2 regions of the Streptomyces sp. NPDC056527 genome follow, and region 1 is predicted to be linked to the other one. Evidence: riboswitches for the same ligand, from Rfam matches in the RefSeq annotation. Region 1 holds a riboswitch; the other holds the start of a gene.
The links. Region 1 has a riboswitch for thiamine pyrophosphate ahead of thiO (glycine oxidase ThiO). Riboswitches for the same ligand answer to the same signal wherever they lie in the genome.
Positions count from the first base shown of each region.

Region 1 (7,565 bases):
GCGACCAGGGCGCCGTCGCGCAGCCAGAGCGCCGACCAGGAGGGGCCGGCCGGGTCGCCGCGCCGGAGCAGCTCCGTGTCGCCTCCGTGGTGCCCCGCGTACTGCACGAAGCGGCCGAACTGCTCGGACCAGAAGTACGGCACCGGGTCGTACGGCCGGGGGACCTCGCCGATGATGTCGGCCGCGACGGTGCGCGGGCCCTGGAGCGCGTTGTCCCAGTGGTGGACCAGGAGGCGGCGGCCGTAGCGGGCGGAGGGGAAGGAGGCGCAGTCGCCGACGGCGTACACGTCGGGCAGGGAGGTGCGCAGCCGCTCGTCGGCGGTGACGGAGCCGTCCGCGTCACGGGCGATGCCGGAGTCGGCGAGCCAGCCGGTGGCGGGGCGGGCGCCGATGCCGACGACGACCGCCTCCGCGGGCAGCCTGCGTCCGTCGGTCAGGACGACCGTGCCGGGTTCGACTGCGGCCACGCGCGCGTGGGTGAGGAGTTCGGTGCCGCTCTCCTCGTACCACTGCGCCATCGGGGCGGTGACCTCGACGGGGAGCGCGCCGGCGAGCGGCCGGTCGGCGGCCTCCACGACGATGACGGCGCAGCCCGCCTCGCGTGCGGCGGTGGCGAACTCGGCACCGATCCAGCCGGCGCCGACCACCACGATGTCGTGGCGCCGCTCCAGGACGGGCTTGAGGCGGGCGGCGTCGTCGAGGGTGCGCAGCAGATGGACGCCGGGCACACCTTCGGCGCCGGGCAGGGTGACCGGCTCGGCACCGGTGGCGACGACCAGGAGGTCGTACGGGACGGGTCCGGCCTCGGTGTCGACCTCGTGCTCCTCGGCGCGCAGCCCGGTGACGTCGAGACCGAGACGCAGTTCGATGGCGAGGGCCTCGAAGTCGACGTCGAAGGCGGAGTCCTCGGCCTTGCCGAGGAGCACGGCCTTGGAGAGGGGCGGCCGGTCGTAGGGCTGGTGCGGCTCGGCGCCGATGAGGGTGACCTGGCCGGTGAAGCCCTGTTCGCGCAGGGCGACGGCGGTCTGCACCCCCGCCATGCCGGCGCCCACGATCACGACCCGCTGTTGTGCCTGCTTCTGCTCGCTCACCCGATCACCTTACGCATCTGACGCACCGTCAGGAAGGCGGCTGTTCGACCACGCTCGTGCCGGAGCCCTCCTGGGACTCCCATGCCCAGGTCTCCTCCAGCCGAACGCGCCCGTCCGGCAGCTCCACCACGATCGAGACGCAATGCCCGGAAGAGGTGGATCCGTCCCCCTTCAACTGGACGTAGCGGAAGTCGAGCCGGTCCCCCGCGCGCGTGCCCACGAGGTTCCCGCGGACCACGTCGCCGCCCGCGTACTCGGCCCAGATCCGGCCGTCCTCCTCGTGGTACGTGAAGCGGGTGCGTGTGCCGACCTGACCGGGGGCCTGGTCGGCGACGGGCGCGAGCACGAGGCCGTCGAGAGATCGAGCCACTGCGGAGGCTCCCTTACTGGGCGTCGGGGGCGGGGGTTAGTCTGACCGTCAACGTAGAGCACTCGCGGGAGCCCGGACGCACCGGGCTGAGAGGGAGGCTGGCCGGCCTCCGACCGTACGAACCTGATCCGGGTCATGCCGGCGAAGGGAGGGGCTGGACGCCCATGTCGCGTACATCCGACGTCCTCGTCATCGGGGGCGGAATCATCGGTCTGGTCACGGCCTGGCGGGCCGCGCAGCGCGGACTGCGCACCGCGGTCGTCGACCCGGAACCGGGCGGCGGTGCCGCCCGTGTGGCGGCCGGGATGCTGGCCGCCGTCACCGAACTCCACTACGGCGAGGAGACCCTGCTCGCCCTCAACCTCGCCTCCGCGCGCCGCTATCCCGACTTCGTCGCCGAGCTCCGGGACGCCACGGGACACGACGTGGGGTACCGCGCCTGCGGCACGCTCGCCGTCGCGCTCGACGCGGACGACCGGGCGCATCTGCGCGAGCTGCACGCCCTGCAGACCCGCTGCGGCCTGGAGTCGGAGTGGCTCAGCGGCCGTGACTGCCGTCGTCTGGAGCCGATGCTGGCCCCCGGCGTGCGCGGCGGGCTACGGGTCGACGGCGACCACCAGGTCGATCCGCGCCGGCTCGCCGCCGCGCTGGTCACCGCCTGCGAGCGGGCCGGCGTGATCTTCCACCGGGCCCTCGCGGAGCGGCTGACCGTCGTACGGGACCGGGCGGCGGGCGGGCTGCTCGCCGGGGGCGAGGCGCTCGAAGCGGACCAGGTCGTGCTGGCCGCGGGCAGCCTCAGCGGCCGGCTCGCCGGCGTACCGGACGACGTGCTGCCACCCGTACGCCCGGTCAAGGGTCAGGTGCTGCGGCTGACCGTGCCGGAGGCGTACGCGCCGTTCCTGTCGCGGACCGTCCGGGCCGTCGTGCGCGGCAGCCACGTCTATCTGGTGCCGCGCGAGAACGGCGAGCTGGTGATCGGCGCGACCAGCGAGGAACTGGGCTGGGACACCACCGTGACGGCGGGCGGGGTCTACGAGCTGCTGCGCGACGCCCACGAGCTGGTGCCGGGCATCACCGAGCTGCCGCTCACCGAGACCCGCGCCGGCCTGCGGCCCGGCTCCCCGGACAACGCGCCGCTGCTCGGCCCGACCGCCCTGCCCGGCCTGCGGCTGGCGACGGGGCACTACCGCAACGGGGTCCTGCTCACCCCCGTCACCGGCGATGTGATGGCCGACCTCCTCACCACCGGCGAGCTTCCGGACGAGGCCCGCCCCTTCACCCCCCGCCGCTTCTCCCCCGTACGTCAGGAGCAGCCCGCATGAACGACTCGACGAACGTCTCCGTCAACGGCGAGGCCCGTGTCCTCGCCGCGCCCACGACCCTCGACGCGCTGGTCGCGACGCTGACGCCGGCGCCGTCCGGCGTGGCCGCGGCCGTCAACGAGACGGTCGTGCCGCGCAGCCAGTGGTCCGCGACCCTTCTGGGCGAGGGCGACCGGGTCGAGGTCCTCACCGCCGTGCAGGGGGGCTGAGCGCGATGTCCGACGACACCTTCCTCCTCGGCGGTACGGAGTTCTCCTCGCGTCTGATCATGGGCACGGGCGGCGCCCCGAGCCTGGACGTCCTCGAACGCTCCCTGATCGCCAGCGGCACCGAGCTCACCACCGTCGCCATGCGGCGTCTCGACCCGACGGTGCAGGGCTCGGTCCTGTCCGTGCTGAACCGGCTCTCCATCCGCGTCCTGCCGAACACGGCGGGCTGCTTCACGGCGGGCGAGGCCGTCCTGACGGCTCGGCTCGCCCGGGAGGCGCTGGGCACCGACTGGATCAAGCTGGAGGTCGTCGCCGACGAGCGGACCCTGCTGCCCGATCCGATCGAGCTGCTCGACGCGGCGGAGACGCTGGTGGACGACGGCTTCACCGTCCTGCCGTACACCAACGACGACCCGGTCCTCGCGCGGAAGCTGGAGGACGTGGGGTGCGCGGCGATCATGCCGCTGGGATCGCCGATCGGCTCCGGGCTGGGGATCCGCAACCCGCACAACTTCCAGCTGATCGTGGAGCGGGCCGGAGTGCCGGTGATCCTGGACGCGGGGGCGGGGACGGCCTCGGACGCCGCCCTGGCGATGGAGCTCGGGTGCGCGGCGGTCATGCTGGCGTCGGCGGTGACCCGGGCGCAGGAGCCGGTGCTGATGGCGGAGGGGATGCGGCACGCGGTGGAGGCGGGCCGGCTGGCGTGGCGGGCGGGCCGGATCCCGCGCCGCCACTTCGCGGAGGCCTCGTCCCCGACGGAGGGCCGCGCGGCCCTGGACCCGGAGCGGCCGGCGTTCTGACGGCCGGCGGACCGGTCCCGCGCGTCACAGCTGTGCTGCGGTCGCGGCCGGTGGGGACGGGGTGTCCTCACCGGCTCGTAAACTCGAGGCCGTGGACACGACCCTTCATGACCCCCTCGTCGGGCAGCTGCTCGACGACCGCTACCGCGTCGACGCGCGCATCGCCGTCGGCGGGATGGCCACGGTCTACCGGGCCGTCGACACCCGACTCGACCGGGTGCTCGCGCTCAAGGTGATGCACCCGGACCTCGCCACCGACGCCACCTTCGTGGAGCGGTTCATCCGCGAGGCGAAGTCCGTGGCGCGGCTCTCGCACCCGAACGTCGTCGGGGTCTTCGACCAGGGAGCGGACGGCGCGTACGTCTATCTCGCGATGGAGTACGTCGCCGGGTGCACCCTGCGCGACGTGTTGCGGGAGCGCGGGGCGCTGCAGCCCCGGGCGGCGCTCGACATCCTGGAGCCGGTGCTCGCCGCGCTGGGCGCCGCGCACCGGGCCGGGTTCGTGCACCGGGACATGAAGCCGGAGAACGTCCTGATAGGGGACGACGGCCGGGTCAAGGTCGCCGACTTCGGGCTCGTACGGGCCGTGGGCTCGGCCACGAACACCACCGGCTCCGTCCTCGGCACCGTGTCGTACCTCGCCCCCGAGCAGATCGAGCACGGCACCGCGGACACCCGCGCCGACGTGTACGCCTGCGGTGTCGTCCTGTACGAGATGCTGACGGGCGGGAAGCCGCACTCCGGGGACACCCCCGCGCAGGTCCTCTACCAGCATCTGAACACCGACGTCCCGGCCCCGTCCGCCGTCGTCCCCGGTCTCGCCCTCGAACTGGACGAGCTGGTGGCGACCGCGACCGCCCGCAACCCCGACGTCCGCCCCTACGACGCCGTCGCGCTCCTGGCCCTGACCAGGGAGGCCCGCTCGGCGCTCGGGGACGAGCAGCTGGACGCGGTCCCGCCGCAGGCGCACCGGGAGGACGCCACGGGGGCCGAGGACCGGACCAGCGTCATCCCCCGGACCCTGCCCGCGGAGACCGAGCAGCCGGTGCAGCACACCAGCCGGCTGACGATGCCGCCGCCCGAGCCCCGGCCGGAGTCCCGGCGCGCCCCGCGCCGCCCCCGCGGCCCTCTGCTCGTCCTGGCCGCCGTCCTGCTCACCCTCGGACTCGGCACCGGCGTCTGGTACATCAATTCCGGCCAGTTCACCCGCGTCCCCTCCGTCCTCGGCCAGAGCGAGGCGCAGGCCACCAAGCGGCTCAGGGACTCCGGGCTCGACGTCGGTACGACGAAGCGCGCCTTCAGCGACGTGTACGAGCGCGGCACGGTCATGGCCACCGACCCCGCCTCCGGCGCGCGGATCCGGGGCAACGGCACGGTCACGCTCACCATCTCCCGCGGCCCGCAGATCGTGAAGGTCCCGAACCTCAAGGGGAAGCCGCTGCCGGAAGCCAAGCGGCTCCTGGCGAAGGAGGGGCTGGCTGCGGGAGTGATCACCCGGGCGTTCAGCCAGGACATCGCGCAGGGCGCCGTGATCAGCTCCGACCCCGAGCCCGGCACCGAGCGCAGCCCGGACTCGGCCGTGGCCCTGGTCGTGAGCAAGGGCGTCCCGATCGACGTCCCCGATGTGGCCGGCGAGTCGGTGGCCGAGGCCACGAGCACGCTCCGGGAAGCCGGACTCAAGGTGGAGGTCGCCACCGAGCGCGTCCACTCCCCCGAGGCGGCCGGCACCGTCGCGGCCCAGTCCCTCGCGGAGGGCAGCCGCGCCGCGCAGGGCGACCGGATCGTCCTGACCGTCTCCAAGGGCCCGCGGATGATCGAGGTGCCCGACGTCGTGGGCGAGTCCACCGACTCCGCGCGCGAGAGACTGGAAGGCGCGGGCTTCGAGGTGAAGGTGGAGAAGACCTTCCCCTTCCTCGGCGACAAGGTCTCGGGCCAGTCCGTCGAGGGCGGCTCCACCGCCCCCGAGGGCTCCACCGTCACGATCACGATCAAGGGACTGTAAGAACTCATGCGCAACCCCGTCGGCGGCCATGTCCCCGTGGCCGGCGGCCTCGCCACGGTCGGTCTGGGCTACGCCCGCGAGCTGGGCGCGGAGACCGTGCAGGTCTTCGTCGCCAACCCGCGTGGCTGGGCCACCCCCGTGGGCAACCCGGCCCAGGACGAGCTGTTCCGCGCCGGATGCGAGGCCGAGTCCCTGTCCGCCTGGGTGCACGCCCCGTACCTGATCAACTTCGGCTCCCACACCGAGGCGACCGTCGACAGGTCGGTGGAGTCGCTGCGGCACTCGCTGCGCCGGGGCCGGGAGATCGGCGCGAAGGGCGTGGTGGTGCACACCGGATCGGCGACCGGCGGCCGGCCGAGGGCGGAGGCGCTGGCCCAGGTACGGGAGCGGATGCGGCCGCTGCTCGACGAGCTGACGCACCCGGACGATCCGTTCCTGCTGCTCGAATCGACGGCCGGGCAGGGGTTCTCCCTCTGCTCGCGCGCCGAGGACTTCGGTCCGTACTTCGACGCGCTGGACCGTCATCCGAAGCTCGGCATCTGTCTGGACACCTGCCACATCTTCGCCGCGGGCCACGACCTGACCGGTCCGTACGGCATGACGCAGACGCTCGACCGGCTGGTGGAGGTCGTCGGCGAGGGGCGGCTGAAGCTGATCCACGCCAATGACTCCAAGGACGTCGTCGGCGCGCACAAGGACCGGCACGCGAACATCGGGGCCGGCCACATCGGCGAGGAGCCGTTCCGTGAGCTCATGCGCCACCACTCGACCGAAGGCGTCCCGCTGATCATCGAGACTCCGGGCGGCAAGGAAGGGCATGTGGCGGATGTGGAGCGGCTGAAGAAGCTCAGGGGCTGAGTTTCCCGTTGAGGAATACCCCTGGGGGGTATACGGTTCCTGTGGAGGCAGCAGGAACCGCTACCGGTCATTGGGGGACCTCATGGAGCACGAGGCGCACGCACACCACCACTCCACGCACGACCACACCGCCCACCACGGGCACGACGGCGACACCGCCCACGCGGGCCACGGCGGGCACCAGCAGCATGCCCCCGGCAAGGTCAGCTGGGCCATGGCGGCGAAGGCCACCCTCCACTGCCTCACCGGCTGCGCCATCGGCGAGATCCTGGGCATGATCATCGGCACCGCGCTCGGCTGGGGCAACGCCCCGACGATGGTCCTCGCCATCGTCCTGGCCTTCATCTTCGGCTACTCGCTGACGCTGTGGGCGGTCGCCCGCGCCGGCCTGAGCCTGAAGGCCGCCATCGGCGTCGCGCTCGCCGCCGACACGCTCTCCATCGCCGTGATGGAGATCGTCGACAACGGCGTGCTGCTGCTGGTCCCCGGCGCGATGGACGCCCATCTCTCGGACGCGCTGTTCTGGGGCGCCCTGGCCTTCGCCTTCCTCGTCGCCTTCCTGATCACCACACCTGTCAACAAGTGGATGATCGGCCGCGGCAAGGGCCACGCGGTGGTCCACCAGTACCACCACTGAGACCGCGCACGAGACGGCGGCCGGGGGCGTCTACAGCTCCGGGCCGTCCCCGGGCTCCTCCTGGTAGGAGTACCGCTGCTCGGTCCACGGATCGCCGATGTTGTGATAGCCGCGCTCCTCCCAGAAGCCGCGGCGATCGGCGGTCATGTACTCCACGCCCCGGACCCACTTGGGCCCTTTCCAGGCGTACAGATGGGGCACCACGAGGCGCAGCGGGAAGCCGTGCTCGGCGGTGAGCAGCTCATCGTCCTTGTGGGTGGCGAAGATCGAGCGATC
Region 1 is NZ_JBHTTQ010000144.1:5,609-13,173, forward strand. It holds gene ACFQ7Q_RS35100 (NAD(P)/FAD-dependent oxidoreductase) at 1-1,091, opposite strand, end outside; gene ACFQ7Q_RS35105 (hypothetical protein) at 1,120-1,461, opposite strand; TPP riboswitch at 1,516-1,628, shown strand; gene thiO (glycine oxidase ThiO) at 1,626-2,783, shown strand; gene thiS (sulfur carrier protein ThiS) at 2,780-2,992, shown strand; gene ACFQ7Q_RS35120 (thiazole synthase) at 2,998-3,792, shown strand; gene pknB (Stk1 family PASTA domain-containing Ser/Thr kinase) at 3,884-5,794, shown strand; gene ACFQ7Q_RS35130 (deoxyribonuclease IV) at 5,801-6,652, shown strand; gene ACFQ7Q_RS35135 (DUF4396 domain-containing protein) at 6,735-7,289, shown strand; gene ACFQ7Q_RS35140 (sulfite oxidase-like oxidoreductase) at 7,320-7,565, opposite strand, start outside.

Region 2 (7,565 bases), on a different contig from region 1:
CTGGGCCGCGAGGAAGGTGTAGTAGTCCGTCGGACGCAGCCGCAGATGGACCTCGGCCTGTTCGTCGAGGGCGCTCCTGGAGATCTCCAGGCTTTCGACCGCGTACCGCGGCCCGTTCCACACCGGTGCCCGTTCGCCGGACGCTTCCGCCCGGTTCTCCTCCGCCTCGATCTCGGCGCGCCAGTCGGCCATCTCCTCGGGGAGTGCGATCTCCTCGGTGAGGACCTGGACGTGGACGGACTCGGGGGCGATCGCCCGGTCCCCGTCGCCCTCGACGATCAGCGCGGAGGTGCGCAGCGGTCCGAGGGAGAACGTGGACCACGCCCCGCCCTGTCCCTCCCGGAAGGTGAGACTGCGGACCATCCCCGCCGAACGTCTCCGGATCCTGAACCAGATGTCCTGTGTCCACTGCTGGAACAGGGTGGCGAACACGACTCCCAGGATGGCGCCGACCACTCCGTTGCCCAGATCTATTCCGCTCACGTGCAGCAGCGTAGGCCAGATGATCACGGTCGGTGGCCGTGCGAGGCAACTTCGACGCCGTATCCCACGTCTGGCAGTCCGTACCGCCATCTTTCCGGAACGGAGCCACCCGGTGCTCATAGGACTGCTGACCGCGATCGCCGCCTCGATCTGTTACGGCACGGGCTCCGTCCTGCAGGCCGTCGGGTCGCGCAAGTCCGCCCGGCGCGAGGCGGCCGCCGCGGGCCGGCTCACGGAGCGCGGCGGGCCGAGTCTGTCCTCCACCGCGAAGGCGGCGACGACATGGGAGTTCGTCGTCGGCACGATCCTGGACTTCATCGGATTCGGTCTCGGCGCGCTCGCGGCCCGCTTGCTGCCGCTGTTCCTGTCCCAGACCGTGATCAGCGCGAATCTGGTCGTCACCGCGGTCCTGAGCGTCCGGATGCTCGGTATCCGGCTCACCCGCGCGGAGTGGACGTCGATCGGCGTGGTCTGCTCGGCGCTGGTGCTCCTGGCGAGCGCGGCGGGCCCCGAGGGCAGCGGGCACACCCCGATCGCCACGCACTGGTGGCTGCTCGCGATCTCGCTGCTCCTGATGGTGGGCGGCACCGTGCTCGTACGGCTCCTGGGCGCGCGGGCGGCCATCCTGGCCGGTCTGCTCTCCGGACTCGGCTTCGGCGCACTGGGGGTCGGCGTGCGGATCCTGAACGGCATCGACTCCTTCGACCTCGGCGCTCTCCTCACCGACCCGGCGCTGTACGCGATCCTCGTCGCCGGGGTCGGCGGCATGTATCTGCACACCGTCGCGCTCCAGATCGGCTCGGTGAACGGGGCGACGGCGGCGCTGGTGGTCGGCGAGACGGTCCTCCCCGGCATGATCGGCGTGTGGTGGCTGGGCGACGCCTCCCGCCCGGGCTTCGCCTGGCTCGCGGTCCTCGGCTTCGTCCTCGCGGTCGTCGGCGCGGTGGCCGTGGCCTGGTTCGGCGCCCCGGAAGGCCACGGGGCGCAGGACACGGAGGTGCCCGACGAGCACGGCGCCGTGCCCGAGGCCCGTCCCGATCCCGTACGCGTTCCATAGGGTGCGGCCATGGGGACTTACATCGACGGAGTGATCGAGACCCGCACCGCGGGCGAGCCATGGGAGATGGAGGTCGATCTGCTCGACTTCGACCTCGGGAAGCAGCGGGACGAGCGCGATGCGCTGTTCGGCTACGGCGGCGGCCTCAGTGTGGACCGGCCCCTCTTCGAAGCGCGCGGCTGGCCGGAGGACGCCGGCGAGGAGGTGCCGAAGCAGATCGACGAACTGAGCCACAGTCACTCGTACGCGACATGGGCCGAGATAGCGGCGGTCGACTGGGACGCGCCGATCTGCGACCGCCCCGACTGGAACCAGGTGGCCGAGTGGCGGCCGGGGCCGGACGGCGAACTCGCCCTGCACGACGTGTCCTGGGTACCGGCCGAGGTGGTCGACGCGGCGGCGAAGCTCTTCGGCGAGGATCTGTACCCGGGCGAATGGCCGCAGGGCGGGGAGGTCCGTCTGAACGGCACGGTCTACCGTCCGGTGGTCCTCACGGCCGGGATGATCGTTCCACCGGACGGCAAGTGGGGCCCGGTGTGGGCGTCGATGCGCGCGCTGGCGGCGGAGTACGGCGACGAGAACGTCCGCCTGGTGGTCTGGTTCGGCTGACACGGCCCGACCCGGCCCCGGTCGGGGCCGATGGGCGATGCCGCACCCCGACGCTCACTCCCCCGCCAGGACCACGACCTCCTCGACCGCGAACGCCACGCCCACGCGGGCGCCCTCCTCCGGAGCGTCCCCGAGGGGGCACTCCGCCTCCAGGTCGGGACCCTCGGACGGGCGCAGCAGCAGGGCGACGTGCGTGCCACGGAAGGTACGGGACTCGACGGTGCAGGTCAGGCCCTCCTTCGCGGCGCCGAGACGGACGCCGCCCGGGCGCACGAGGAGCTTCCCCGGGCCCTGGGGGGATCCGTCGGGCACCGGTACCTTCCCCCACACGGTGTCGGCCGCGTCCCCGCTCACCGTCCCCGACACCACGTTGTCGAATCCGAGGAAGCGCGCCACGAACTCGGAGGCGGGCCGCTGCCACACCTCCAGCGGAGTGCCGGACTGGGCGATCCTGCCGTCCCGCATCACCACGACCCGGTCGGCGAGCGCGAACGCCTCGCCCTGGTCGTGGGTGACGGCGAGCACCGTCGTGCCCAACCGGCCGAAGAGGCCGCGCAGTTCGACCACGAGCCGCTCTCGCAGCCCTCGGTCCAGCTGGCCGAGCGGCTCGTCCAGCATGAGGAGCCGGGGGCGCGGGGCGAGCGCGCGGGCGAGCGCCACGCGCTGCTGCTCGCCGCCCGACAGCGAGGCGACGGCCCGCCGTCCCGCCCCGGGCAGACCGACCATTTCCAGCAACTCCTGGACCCGCTGGTCCTGTTCGGCCTTCCCGACCCGGCGCATCCGCAGCCCGAAGGCGACGTTGCCGCCGACGTCCCGCTGCGGGAAGAGCTGGTGGTCCTGGAACATGAGCCCGACGCCGCGCCGGTGCGCCGGCACCCCGGTCTGGTCGCTGCCGCCGAGCAGCACCCGGCCCTCGTCGAGGGCCTGGAGTCCGGCGACGGCCCGCAGCAGCGTGGACTTCCCGCTGCCGCTCGGCCCGAGCACGCACACGATCTCGTGCTCGGCCACCTGCAGGTCCACCGAATCGAGCACGGCCCGCTGCCCGAACCGTACGGTCGCGTCCTTGAGCGTCAGCATCAGAACTCCCCGGAGGTCCGGTCGGTGCGGAGCCGTTCGAGCAGCAGCAGGGCCACCGCGCACACCACCATCAGAATCGTCGAAAGGGCCATGGCCTGGCCGTAGTTGAGCTCGCCGGGCCGACCGAGCAGCCGGGCGACCGCGACCGGCAGCGTCGGGCTGTCGGGCCGGGCGATGAAGACCGTCGCACCGAACTCTCCGAGGGACACCGCGAAGGCGAATCCGGCCGCGATCAGCAGCGCGCGCCGTACCAGCGGCAGATCGACCTCGCGCCAGGCACGCAGCGGCGACGCCCCGAGCACGGCCGCCGCCTCCCGCAGCCGCTCGTCGACCGCGCGGAGCACGGGCAGCATCGTCCGTACGACGAAGGGGACACCGACCAGTGCCTGCGCGAGCGGCACGAGGATCCAGCTGGCCCGCAGGTCGAACGGCGGCTCGTCCAGGGTGATCAGGAAGCCGAAGCCGACGGTGACTGCGGAGACCCCGAGCGGCAGCATCAGCAGCGCGTCGAAGCCGCGCACGAGGCGACCGGCGATGGGGGTCCCCCCGCGCGAGCGAAGCCGAGAGTGGGGGAGGGTGAGGGCCGCCGCCGCGAGTCCGCCGATGACGAGGGCGATCAGGGTGGCGACGACGGCGTACCGGAGGGAGTTCCCGATCGTGTCCAGCAGCGGCACGAGGAAGGTGCCGGAGGGGTCCGGGGTCTGCAGGGCGCGGTAGTAGTCGAGCCCGTATCCACCGGAGGTGGCGAAGGACCGCTCGACGAGGACCCCGAGCGGCAGCACGATCAGCAGGGCGACGGAGAGCAGGACGCCCGCGAACAGCGCCCACTGGCCGACGCCCCGTGGCCGGCGCGCCGTCTGCTCGGGTGCGACCAGCCTCAGCGCGGTCTCCCGCCGGCGGACGGTCCGGGCGTGCACGGCGAGGACCACGCCGACGGCGACGAACTGCACCATCGTGAGGACGGCCGCCGTCGTCAGGTCGAAGCGGACGACGGTCTGCCGGTAGATCTCCGTCTCCAGGGTGGAGTACGTGGATCCGCCGAGGATCTGGACGACGGCGAACGAGCTCGCGGTGAAGAGGAACACCATCAGCGCGGCCGCCGCGACGGAGGGCGCGAGCGCCGGCAGGGTCACGGTCCGCCAGGCGGTCCAGCGGGACGCGCCGAGGACCCGGGCGGCCTCCTCCTGGCGCGGGTCGAGCTGCGCCCACAGGCCGCCGACGGTCCGTACGACGACGGCGTAGTTGAAGAACACATGGGCGATCAGGATCGCCCACACGGTGGTGTCGAGCCGCACGCCCCACAGCTCGTCGAGGAGGCCGCCGCGCCCGACCAGCGCCAGGAACGCCGTACCGACCATGACGGTCGGCATCACGAAGGGCACGGTGACGACGGCGCGCAGCAGCCCCTTGCCGGGGAAGTCGAAGCGGGCGAAGACGTACGCGCCGGGCAGCGCGATCAGCAGGGTCAGCCCGGTGGAGGCGAGCGCCTGCCAGAGCGTGAACCAGAGGACGTCGAGGATATCCGGCCGGCTCAACGTCTCGCCGAGGCGGCCGAACTGCCACACCCCGTCGACCCGCAGCCCGCGCTCGACGATCGAGACGACGGGCCAGGCGAAGAAGAGCGCGAAGAAGGCGACGGGCACGACCATCAGGCCGAGCCGCGCCGCGCTTCCCCTGCGGTCGGGAACTACTTCAGAACGAGCGACGACCACTGCTGGATCCACTGGTCACGGTTGGCGGCGATCTTCTCGGGCGCCATCGTCTGGGGCTTGTCGATCACCACACCGTGCTTCGTGAAGAGCTCCGGCAGGGTGGCGTCCTTGGCCACCGGGTTGACGAACATCTGCAGCGGCATGTCGTCCTGGAACTTCTTGGAGATCAGGAAGTCGATCAGCGCCTTGCCGCCCTCGGGGTTCTTCGCCCCGTTCAGCAGCCCCGCGAACTCGGTCTGCCGGAAGCAGGTCCCGGTGGAGACCCCGGTGGGGGCTTCCTTGGGCTGCGGCTCGGAGTAGAGGACCTCGACCGGCGGGCTGGAGGCGTACGAGACGACCAGCGGCCGGTCGCCCTTGGCCTTCTTGCCGCCGGCGGAACCGGAGAACTCCTGGTTGTAGGCGAGCTCCCAGCTGTCGACGGTCTTCACGCCGTTGGCCTTGAGCTTCTTCCAGTAGTCCTGCCAGCCCCCATCGCCGTACTGGGCGGCGGTGCCGAGCAGGAAGCCGAGGCCCGGGGAGGAACGCTCGGGGTTCTCCACGACGAGCAGGTCCTTGTACGCGGGCTTCGCGAGGTCGTCGAAGGTCTGCGGGGGCGCGAGCTTCTTGTCGGCGAAGTACTTCTTGTCGTAGTTGACGCAGATGTCACCGGAGTCGATCGGGGTGACCCGGTGCTCCTTGTCGAGCTGGACCTCGGCGGGGATCCGGTCCAGGCCCTTCGCCTCGTACGGGACGAAGATCCCGTTGTCGAGGGCGCGGGACAGCAGGGTGTTGTCGACGCCGAAGAAGACGTCACCCTGCGGGGAGCCCTTGGTCAGGATCTCCTTGTTGACCGCCTCGCCAGCGTCGCCGCTCTTGAGGACCTTGACCGTGAAGCCGGTCTGCTTGGTGAACTCCGCCAGCACCTCCTTGGAGGCGTTGAAGGAGTCGTGACCCACCAGGGTCACGGTCTTCGGGGTGGGCGCGCCGGACTTGCCCGCCGCGTCCCGGACGTCCTCGGTACCGCACGCGGCGAGCGTGGTGACGCCGACCGCGGCGACGATCGCCGCGGCGGCCATCTTCTTGGTGCTCACTGGAATTCCTCCTGGGTGTGACCAGGAAGAGACGCGGCCCTGCCGACCGGAAGGCGGGCAGGGCGCAACAGCTCGAGTTACGACCGAACTTCCTACCCAGAATGACCTGGGCAAGGTTCAGAGGGTCTGCGGTCCTGACCGCACTCTCAGCGCTGTGGCGCTCCCCTGTCGGAATATGGAGATGTGTTCGAGCACAGAGTACAAGGTCAGCGCTCGGACGCCGCCAGCTGTCCACAGGCGCCGTCGATCTCCTGACCTCGGGTGTCACGGACGGTGACCGGGACGCCATGGGCGGCGATGGCCTCGACGAACGCCTTCTCGTCCTCGGGACGGGAGGCGGTCCACTTCGAGCCGGGCGTGGGGTTCAGCGGAATCAGGTTGACGTGCACCCGCTTGCCCTTGAGCAGCCGCCCGAGGAGGTCGCCACGCCACGCCTGGTCGTTGATGTCGCGGATGAGGGCGTACTCGATGGAGATCCGGCGGCCGGACTTCTCCGCGTACTCCCAGGCCGCGTCGAGGACCTCGCGGACCTTCCAGCGCGTGTTGACGGGCACGAGGGTGTCGCGCAGCTCGTCGTCGGGGGCGTGCAGGGAGACGGCGAGCCGGCACTTGAAGCCCTCGTCGGCGAAGCGCAGCATCGCGGGCACGAGACCGACGGTGGAGACGGTGATCCCGCGCTGGGACAGACCGAGACCGTCCGGCTCCGGGTCGGTCAGGCGGCGGATCGCGCCGACGACCCGCTTGTAGTTCGCGAGCGGCTCACCCATGCCCATGAAGACGATGTTGCTGAGCCGCGCGGGCCCGCCGGGCACCTCGCCGTCGCGCAGGGCGCGCATTCCGTCGACGATCTGGTGCACGATCTCGGCGGTCGACAGGTTCCGGTCGAGACCGGCCTGTCCGGTGGCGCAGAACGGGCAGTTCATCCCGCAGCCGGCCTGCGAGGAGATGCACATGGTGACCCGGTCCGGGTACCGCATCAGGACGGACTCGACGAGCGTGCCGTCGTGCAGCTTCCACAGGGTCTTACGGGTGGTGTCGTCGTCGCACGAGATGTGCCGGACCACGGACATCAGGTCGGGCAGCAGCTCGCCCTGCAGCTTCTCGCGCGAGGACGCGGGAATGTCGGTCCACTCGGCGGGGTCGTGGGCGTACCGCGCGAAGTAGTGCGTGGACAGCTGCTTGGCGCGGAACGGCTTCTCGCCGATCGCGGCGACGGCCTCCTTGCGCTCGGCGGGCGTGAGGTCGGCAAGGTGCCGCGGCGGCTTCTTGGCTCCGCGGGGGGCGACGAAAGTGAGTTCTCCGGGCTTGGGCATGGTGCTACCAGTGTCGCAGACCGAACCCTGTGGCCTGGGGCGCAAGCCCTGGGAGGCGGTCGTCCCAGGTCGTACCAGGCCGTCGAAGTGGACTTCGGACGGCCCGGCGACTTCCCCTCCGGACCCTGCCCGGCACGCAAAGCCCCAGATCAGCGCGGTTGGGGCCTGCTGACCGGACCGACCGAGCCGGAACGCGACACATGCGTGTGCCGGGCAGGTCGAGGCTGCCCGGCACACGCGGATT
Region 2 is NZ_JBHTTQ010000017.1:94,142-101,706, forward strand. It holds gene ACFQ7Q_RS12500 (hypothetical protein) at 1-483, opposite strand, end outside; gene ACFQ7Q_RS12505 (hypothetical protein) at 596-1,540, shown strand; gene ACFQ7Q_RS12510 (hypothetical protein) at 1,550-2,149, shown strand; gene ACFQ7Q_RS12515 (ABC transporter ATP-binding protein) at 2,204-3,226, opposite strand; gene ACFQ7Q_RS12520 (ABC transporter permease) at 3,226-4,875, opposite strand; gene ACFQ7Q_RS12525 (thiamine ABC transporter substrate binding subunit) at 4,914-5,993, opposite strand; TPP riboswitch at 6,080-6,185, opposite strand; gene rlmN (23S rRNA (adenine(2503)-C(2))-methyltransferase RlmN) at 6,215-7,321, opposite strand.
Region 2: another riboswitch for thiamine pyrophosphate. It lies ahead of ACFQ7Q_RS12525 (thiamine ABC transporter substrate binding subunit); the one in region 1 lies ahead of thiO (glycine oxidase ThiO).